One region of the Acinetobacter sp. SAAs474 genome, then DNA from elsewhere that is predicted to be linked to it. Evidence: predicted binding sites of a transcription regulator. Region 1 holds the regulator's gene; each other region holds the start of a gene.
The links. The regulator PhoB, encoded in region 1, activates phosphate uptake and scavenging genes when phosphate is short. The targets are predictions, from matches to a motif close to TGTCATNAANCTGTCATAA.
Positions count from the first base shown of each region.

Region 2: a site for PhoB is predicted at 1,751-1,769, ahead of QSG86_RS13010 (NAD(+) kinase). Genes of this name have one in related genera too.
Region 3: a site for PhoB is predicted at 1,904-1,922, ahead of QSG86_RS07855 (inorganic phosphate transporter). Genes of this name have one in related genera too.

Region 1 covers NZ_CP127915.1:857,305-860,598, reverse strand. The annotation lists gene QSG86_RS05025 (MATE family efflux transporter) at 23-1,393, shown strand; gene phoB (phosphate regulon transcriptional regulator PhoB) at 1,729-2,439, shown strand; gene phoR (phosphate regulon sensor histidine kinase PhoR) at 2,449-3,294, shown strand, end outside.
Region 2 covers NZ_CP127915.1:2,563,432-2,566,725, reverse strand. The annotation lists gene mrcB (penicillin-binding protein 1B) at 1-1,594, opposite strand, end outside; gene QSG86_RS13010 (NAD(+) kinase) at 1,839-2,768, shown strand; gene QSG86_RS13005 (YeaC family protein) at 2,772-3,038, shown strand; gene QSG86_RS13000 (glycosyl transferase family protein) at 3,094-3,294, opposite strand, start outside.
Region 3 covers NZ_CP127915.1:1,449,447-1,452,740, forward strand. The annotation lists gene groL (chaperonin GroEL) at 1-661, shown strand, start outside; partial or broken gene QSG86_RS07850 (TonB-dependent receptor) at 1,087-1,578, shown strand; gene QSG86_RS07855 (inorganic phosphate transporter) at 1,969-3,294, shown strand, end outside.

The sequences.
Region 1 (3,294 bases):
AACGGAGTCAAATGGATTAGATATGGCAGCAAAAGAAACTCCTCTGGTCAATCAACCACAGCTCTGGAAAACCTTTGTCGTTTTTCTTCTGCCTTTAATTGCAACCAATATTTTACAAAACCTATCGGGTACCATCAACACGATTTTTGTGGGTCAGCTACTCGGTGTTCATGCCATTGCTGCTGTTGCCATATTTTTTCCGATCTTATTTTGCATGATGGCATTTGTGATTGGTTTGTCTGCTGGTGCAACTGTATTGGTTGGACAAGCTTGGGGAGCTCAGGAAATTGAAAAAGTACGTGATGTGGTTGGATCAGCACTGTTTATGACCATTACAGGAGGAGTCGTCATTGCCGTCCTCAGTGTCATGTGTGCACGTCCTATCTTGTTGGCTTTAGGTACCGATGTCACATTAATGCAGTTTTCATTACCGTATGTACAATGGATGCTCGCCAGTAGTCCATTGTTATTTATTTATATCATGTATACAGCATTATTACGTGGCGTGGGTGACAGCATCACCCCCCTATTTGCATCTGCAATGACCATTGTAATTGGTGTCATGATTACACCGGCCTTGATTTTAGGTCATTGGGGTTTACCAAAGCTTGGTATTATTGCGCCCGCGATTGCAACTGCAATTGGTTTTTTAAGTGTACTGATTTTTCTTTTTCTCTACTTGAATTATAAAAACCATCCATTAAAACCAGATTGGCAATTGCTCAGCCGGATTCGCTTTACACCGCAACTCAGTAAAACAATTTTACGTCTTGGTATTCCGACAGGTATTCAAATGATGACGACTGCTGTCGCAGGTCTGGTGATTCTAGGTTTGGTCAATCGCCATGGTGCCAATGCAACTGCAGCTTATGGTGCAGTTAATCAAGTCTTAAATTATATTCAATTTCCAGCTTTATCGATTGCTATTGCAGCCTCTATTTTTGCTGCACAAGCAATTGGTGCGGGAAAATCCGATTTGCTGGCCAAAGTCACACGTACTGCATTGGTGATGAATATACTGTTTACTGGAACACTGGTGGCATTGGCCTATCTTTTTTCCAAATATTTAATGGCACTTTTTATTACTGATCCCGCAGTGGTTCAATTAGGACAACAGCTCTTATTTATTGTGTTATGGTCAATTATTTTCTTTGGTGCAAGTGCAATTTTTGCCTCTATTATGCGAGCCAGTGGTACCGTTAATATTCCAATGTTGATTAATATTTTTGCAATTATCGGTATTGAGATCCCAAGTGCCTATTTTTTTAGTGAATGGTGGGGTTTACAAGGTATCTGGTATGGCTATGCCTTAGCATTTGTCAGTTTATGTATAATGCAAGCTTGTTATTATCAATGGATTTGGAAAAAGAAGACCATCGATATTTTGGTTTAATGGTAATGTGACTGGATGATCTGACAAATTCAAAATAATAAAATGCAGATCATATGAATGCTATTTTTAACTGAGTAATGCAAATTTCAGATGCATATCATGATTGATCTAGCCAAAGATTTAAATGGGAATTTGGATGGCGATCGTCAATGGTCTGTGTTTATTTTCGTGTGATATGCTCCTATTTTAGAGAATAGCTGAAAATTTGTCACATTTTTTTTCAAAAAATTAGGAAACCTCAAGCCGTGCAATGATATTGTCATAATTAATCTTTGTAATAAGCCTGTCATAAATAAAAAACGATCAACTGTGACCAATATAGGGGGTATTACGTTGTGAAAGAAGATTACATATTAATTGTTGATGATGAACTTCCGATTCGAGAAATGATCCATACCTCTTTAGATATGGCAGGATTTCAATGTTTACAAGCAGAAGATGCCAGACAAGCACATCAAATGATTGTTGATCAGCGTCCAGCGTTAATTTTATTAGATTGGATGATGCCAGGTGGTGTCAGTGGCGTAGATTTATGTCGACGTCTTAAGCGGGATGAAAATTTAGCTGAAATTCCAGTGATTATGCTCACTGCGCGTGGCGAAGAAGATCATAAAGTTCAAGGCTTAGATGCTGGTGCAGATGACTATATGACTAAACCCTTTTCAACACGTGAACTGGTTTCTCGTATTAAAGCAGTATTACGTCGTTCTAATGCCCTAAGCGGCGAAAAAATGATTGATGCCAACGGCCTTATTTTAGATCCAGTCAGCCAACGGGTAAGTTTTGGTGATAAAATTCTGGACATGGGCCCAACTGAATATCGCTTATTGGCCTTTTTTATGACGCATCCTGAACGTGCATATACCCGTGCACAATTACTGGATCAGGTTTGGGGCGGAAATGTCTATATTGAAGATCGTACCATTGATGTACATATTCGACGTTTACGTAAAGTCTTAGAACCATTTGGTACAGACCGTTATGTACAAACTGTACGTGGCACAGGATACCGTTTTTCTACTCGAGCAGATGTTGCATTAGGTTAATTTTTATTCATGTATGAACCTTACCCTGTTCCCGATCTTGCGCGTGATCATAAACACACTCGTTATAGCAGTTTATGGGCTTTTGCAAAGCAAGATCTCAGACTGTTATTATTTTTTATTATCATTGCAAGTTTTATTGGTTTTGGAATTGGATATTTAGCCATTTGCCTATTGCTGGCATTTGCAACTTTTTTTGCCTTACAGCTTCGCTCACTCTATTTAGTCAATGACTGGATTTCCAATCGCCCTTATGATGTTCCGCCAAATTTAACCGGCATTTGGGGCGCTTTATTATTTAATGTATATCGTTCACAGCGACAAGAACGTATTGTTCAGGCAGAAATGGTCGGATTAATTGACCGTGCACAATCTTCACTGGTTGCTTTAGATGAGGCCGTGATTTTAATTGATGATAATCACCAAATAGAATGGTGGAATTTAGCTGCAGAACGCTTATTGGGCATACAACAACAAGATCGTAAACGTAATATTTTAACCATTCTCCGGCAACCACGCTTTATTGAATACTTTAATCATATTGATCAGTTTCCAGACGGTTTAAAAATGAAATCATCGATTTACGATGAGCTCTATGTACAACTTAAATTGACTCGTTTCGGCAGTGAAAGCCGTTTATTGGTCGCCCATGATGTCACACGTATGCATAATTTAGAACAGATGCGTAAAGATTTTGTCGATAACATTTCACATGAATTACGTACACCTTTAACTGTTCTCAGTGGCTATATTGAAACCTTTACAGATCAGGAAGATATTAATCCTCGCTGGAAACGTGCATTTGATCAAATGCAGTCACAAACACGACGTATGAATGCTTTAATTAATGATTTGTTG
Region 2 (3,294 bases), 1.6 Mb from region 1:
TTTTAAAAGCATTTGTTCCAAATTCCTGTCCTAAACGTACAGCAGCAAGGTTGTAAGAGTGAGCCAGTGCTTGCACCATTGGCACCATACCATGTTCACGACCACTATAGTTTTTCGGTGTCCACGCTTTTCCTTCAACAGGAATTGAAATAGCACTATCTGAAATCAGTGTTGCCCAATTGTATAAACCAGAATCAATGGCATTTAGATAAATCACTGGTTTTAACAGTGAACCGACTTGGCGTCTTGCGTCTAAAGCACGGTTAAAGCCAGTAAAATCCTGTGTTGAGCCAACAACAGCAACTAATTCACCATTTTCTGGATGTGTCAGTACCACCGCACCTTGTAATGCTTTTAATCGTTTAGGCTGACTATTCGATAAACGATTCACGGCTGCTTTAAATGAGGTTTGGACTTTAATTTGGGTGACTGGATCTAAGGTGGTAAAGATACGTAGACCTTGATTGGTGAGATCACTTTCTTGGTATTCTGTCTTTAATTGACGTCGTACTACATCGAGGAAATCAGGGAAACGGGCAGTACTCAGTGAAGGTTTGTTGACAACGCCTAAAGGTCGTGCAGCTTCAATATTGTATTGTTCAGCAGAAAGGTAGCCCATAACAACCATATTGTCTAAAACGATATTACGACGTTTAAGTGCCGCTTCCGGATTGCGCCATGGATTATATAAGGAAGGACCTTGTACCAATCCGACTAAAAAAGCCTGTTGTGCAATATTTAATTCTTTAAGTGGTAAACCAAAGTAAAATTGTGAGGCTAAGCCATAACCATTAATTGAATAATTGCCATTTTGACCTAAATTAACTTCATTTAAATAGGCTTCTAGAATTTCATCTTTAGAATAATGAAAATCCACTAATACTGCCATAAGTGCTTCATTTACTTTTCGTTTTAAAGTTTTTTCAGGCGTTAAATAAAAGTTTTTAACCAGTTGTTGGGTGAGTGTTGACCCTCCTTGACGTTTACCACCAGTAATATTGCTGACAACAGCACGTGCAGTACCACGAATGGAGATGCCATGATGCTGATAAAAATTACGGTCTTCGGTCGCAATTAAAGCCTCAATCAGTGTTTTTGGAACCTTATTTAACTTAATTAATACACGGTCTTCATTGTGCTGTGGATAAATTCCGCCAATTAACAGTGGTTCTAGACGTGCAATTCCAGTACTCGAAGGTTTGGTTGCACTGACTTCAACAACTTGATCTTGATTAAAGGTGAGTTTGAGGACTTGTTCTGGTTCTACGCTATCACCAAAGTCAAAGCCACGGGTATGAATATAAAGTGTGTTGGCATCGGTAAAATAATGGCCGGTTTGTGCATAGTTACTTGAACTTTTATATCCCAGTAATTTAAGCTCTTCAATCAAATCAGCTTGACTGATAGGCGCATTATTGAATATTTCTAAAGGACGGGCAAAAACTTTTGCAGGAATATCCCAACGTTTGCCTTCAAATTTTGCCCGGACAACATTATCCATCCGAATTAAGTAAATACTAAAGGCAACAAATGCGCCAATGACAATAATTGAAAACAGAAGTGCAAATAAGCCAATACCACGTTCAGACTTCATATTAATAAATCAAACTCTAATCATTTTGCTAATCATGCGAAGCTTTTCGATATTTTGCAATATTTAATCTGTGAATATTAGCAATAGCATTTGCTTTATTGAGTCATCATTGTTGTTTAAAACACGCTATTTTTAAGCACACGACTCATGATAGCGCGACATTAAACTTTAATATCGCGATATTTTATGATTTTAATTTTTTTTAAAATTAAGTGGGTTAATGTTATGATAGTCACTAAGTCGTATGGGAGCGATATTACCAGTGCAGCAAATTTCACATAAGAACTTTAGAAACATTGGACTTATTGGTCGACCTGGTAAATCTTCAGTAGGAGAAACATTAAGTCTCATTCATGATCATTTATTAAGTTTAGGCTTACATCCTATTTTTGATATGGCAACTGCTGAGTTGGTCTCTTATAGCAATACACAAACCGTCAGCCGTTCTTTATTGGGCGAAGTCGTTGATCTGGTTATTGTGGTCGGCGGTGATGGATCATTGTTACATGCAGCACGAGCACTGGTTCGGTTTAATACCCCCGTGATTGGTATTAATCGAGGCCGTTTAGGTTTTTTAACCGATATTAAGCCTACAGAAGTGATTTTTAAACTTGATCAAGTTTTACATGGGCAGTTTCAATTAGATCGCCGTTTTTTATTAGAGATGGAAATCCGTTCTAAAGGTGAAATTATCTATGAAGCAATTGCTTTAAATGATGTTGTATTGCATTCAGGTAAATCGGTACATATGATTGACTTCGATTTACATATAGATGGTCAATATGTCTATCGGCAGCATAGTGATGGATTAATCGTTTCAACACCAACAGGCTCAACAGCCTATGCTTTATCGGGTGGTGGACCTATATTACATCCAAGTATGGATGCGATAGCATTGGTTCCGATGCATCCACATACCTTGTCTTCACGACCAATTGTGGTGGGGGGGCAAAGTGAAATTAAAATAGAAATCCAAGAAAATCGTGTGTTGCCGATGGTGAGTGCCGATGGGCAGCATAGTGTGTCATTAAGTGTGGGTGATAGTTTGCATATTCGTAAACATCCTTATAAATTAAACTTACTTCATCCACCTGGCTATGACTTTTATATGGCATGCCGTACAAAGTTAGGCTGGAATCAAGATTTTGACTCTTTGCATCAACAGCAGGATTAATTTATGAATATTGAACAAATGCTAGCGGTACTTGATCCTGACATTGTTAGTCGTTTAAAAACAGCAATTGAAATTGGAAAATGGCCCAATGGTGTAGCATTGACGCAAGAACAGCGTCAAATTTGTATGCAAGCGGTATATGTATGGGAAGCTAAACATTTACCAGAAACTGAACGTAGTGGTTATATTGATCGTGGCAGTAAAGAAGAAGATGAGCACTGTGATTCACACGTAGAAGAGCCAGAATTTAAGCCAATTCGTTTTGTTTAATACAGTTTAATGATGAATTTTAATATAAGGCATTGATTTTCAATGCCTTATTTTTTTATTTGTTGTGTAGGCGATTTTGCCATAAGTGTAGGGCTTGTTGCATGGCATCTGGGTAGTTTTGACACACACCCATGGTATACAACGCGATTCCCATGGTTTCAATGACCGCAATTTCACCATATTCATGTTGTTGCTGACCTAACCAAACCGCTTTAAACTGTTGTAAATCAAGTTGTTCTTCTGCTGCACTGCGTTG
Region 3 (3,294 bases), 590 kb from region 1:
TAAAGAAAATACAGTGATTGTAGACGGTGCGGGTGATGCAGCTCAAATTGCTGAGCGTGTACAACAAATCCGTGCGCAAATTGAAGAATCTACTTCTGAATATGACAAAGAAAAACTTCAAGAACGTGTTGCTAAATTAGCTGGCGGTGTAGCTGTTATCAAAATTGGTGCAGCAACAGAAGTTGAAATGAAAGAGAAAAAAGATCGTGTAGATGATGCACTTCATGCAACACGTGCTGCAGTTGAAGAAGGTGTTGTTGCCGGTGGTGGTGTTGCATTGGTACGTGCTGCTCAAGTACTTGACGGTTTAACTGGTGCTAATGACGATCAAAATGTTGGTATCAATATTCTACGTCGTGCGATTGAAGCACCACTTCGCCAAATCGTTGCTAACGCAGGTGACGAACCATCTGTTGTGATCAATGCAGTGAAAAGTGGTGAAGGTAACTTTGGTTACAACGCTGCAACAGGTATTTATGGTGATATGTTGGAAATGGGTATCCTTGATCCAGCAAAAGTAACACGTTCTGCGCTTGAACATGCTGCATCTGTTGCAGGTTTAATGTTGACTACAGAATGTATGATTACTGAAATCCCAGAAGATAAACCAGCAGCAATGCCGGATATGGGTGGCATGGGTGGTATGGGCGGCATGATGTAAGCAGTCCATTTGGTGATTAACCATGGGTAATTTATAGATTGATTAATTTTATTTTTATAAGTTACTGATGATGTTATTCACACCATTATCTGTTGTAAAAAAAGGTCACAAATTGTATTTGTGGCCTTTTTTTATCGCCTTTTTTCGTCACTTACCGCGTGCTTTATGCAATTTTTTAAACAAATCATCAGTGCAAATTCTTATTTAAATGATCATTAAGTTTTGTGCTAACTTGCACAGATATTATTCGGTTAGTTGGACAAACAGTTATTGCTCTTTAAGATGATTAATTAATCGCTCATAGTCATTTTTAGACAGTTGACCAATGTAAGTTAATTTTGTCTTATTAATTGGTAACTGATATGTTTGTACGGTATCAATCCATGATTTTTTACTTAGTCCAACCGATTCCCAATCTATAATTTCAATATATTTATGGTTTAGAAATCAATACCAGTACACCTGTACAAGATCATTTTAGTGTGGGTGGAACATTATCTTATACTCGAGGCCAATTTAAAGATGCTCGTAGTGATTGGCGGGAACTTAACGCATTACAAGTTTCTCCAGTCAAGGGGACTTTATTTGCCGAGTGGAATGATCATCAAGATCATCGCCTAAGAGTTCAAATGCTTGCTGTGAAAGGTACGGACCAAGCATATAAAGACTCCCTTGTTGCAACATATGATGAAAATGTCCGTCCAAATGCTGCCACTAAAATCAAGGGATATGCGATTATGGATATGATTGCAGAGACAAAATTAGGCTTTGGAACAGTTGCTTTTGCGATATATAACGTTTGGAATACTGAGTACAAGACGGTATTTAGTCAAGCTGCTGAAGCAGTTTATGGCGCTATCTCTAGCTTAGCAGCCCAAGGTCGTACTTACAGTTTGAGTTATACGCTGAAATATTAATCTAAACAAAAAGACAATCAGGCAGTGCGTATGCGATACCGATGGATCAGTGAGTGGATGAAAGCAGTCGTAGAAATATAATGCATTCACGATTTTAATATTTTTGTCATCTTTATTCATTATGATTTTTAGAGTTAAATGAATGCTGGATTTATATACATTTTTTTGAGATTGTTACAAAGTTCGAGCAGGGAATTTATGCGTCAAATTGATATGGATATTTAATTTATATTATTGAAAAATAATATTATTTTATTTTATCTTTGGATTTCTTTAATAAACAAAACGAATTTAACAATAAAATATAGTTTATAAAGCCAGTGATTGTCATATAATTGTCACAATTAAATTGAAGAATAAGCGGATTCGTAGTCCTCTTTTTTTGTTTGCATGAATTCTAATCCAACTCCTATAGATTCAGCGCACAAGTCGGCCAAAGTGGAGTCGACAAATGTTCATGTGCCAACACCAAAGTTTTTTTTACCGGTGTTTCTAACACTTATAATTTCAACGCTGATTTATATTGGTATTCAATTGACTGCCGATTTGTCTCATGTTCCATCTTTAAGTTTATATTCTGTTGTACTTTTGGGGACAGCATTATTTATTGCTTTGGGATTTGAATTTGTCAATGGTTTTCATGATACAGCCAATGCTGTTGCAACGGTAATTTATACCAATGCATTATCTGCGCCTGTTGCGGTAATGTGGGCTGGTTTCTGCAATTTCTTAGGCGTAATGGTTGCTAGTGGCGCTGTTGCTTATGGAATTATTGCATTATTACCTGTTGAACTGATTATGAATGTTGGTTCTGGTGCTGGTTTTGCAATGGTTTTTGCCATGCTGATTGCCGCAATCTTATGGAACTTGGGAACGTGGTTTCTCGGTATTCCAGCATCGAGTTCACATACACTGATTGGCTCAATTTTAGGTGTAGGAATCATGAACTACATCTTGCATTCGGGCTTTGGTGCGTCTGGTGTTGATATTGAGCAAGTCATTAAGGTGGGTAAAGCACTACTGTTTTCACCATTAATTGGTTTTGCTTTTGCTGCTATTTTATTCTTATTGGTCAAAAAGATTTTTAAGAAACAAATGGACTTATTTCAACCACCAGAAGGTAATAAGCCACCACCGCCATTAATCCGTGCAATTCTAATCTTTACCTGTACAGGGGTAAGTTTTGCTCACGGTTCAAATGATGGGCAAAAAGGTATGGGACTAATCATGTTGATTTTGATTGGTATTGTGCCTTTAGCATATTCATTGAATAAGAACTTAGATCAGGCACATGTACAATCGTTTGAACAGCTTTCTGCACAAACTGCACATGTTATTTATGCCAAGCATGCTGATCTTTCGAATCAAGAAGCACGTGATATTCTGACTAAGTATATTCAAACCAAAGAAGTCACTCCTCATGTCGTTCCTGCTTTAGCTAGCTTAACGCAATATGTAGGACAACATATTGGCCAATATGGTGATCTTAAAAATGTACCTGAAGCTGAAGTATCTTTATTACGTAATGATATGTATTTGAGTACTACTGCATTTAAACGGTTAGAAAAAGCACAACAATTGCCTGTCATGACTGAGCAACAAACTCAGACCGTTAAAGAATATCGTAAAAGCTTAGATGCATTCTTACAGTATATTCCAACATGGGTTAAAGTGGCTGTGGCACTTGCATTAGGGCTTGGAACTATGGTGGGCTGG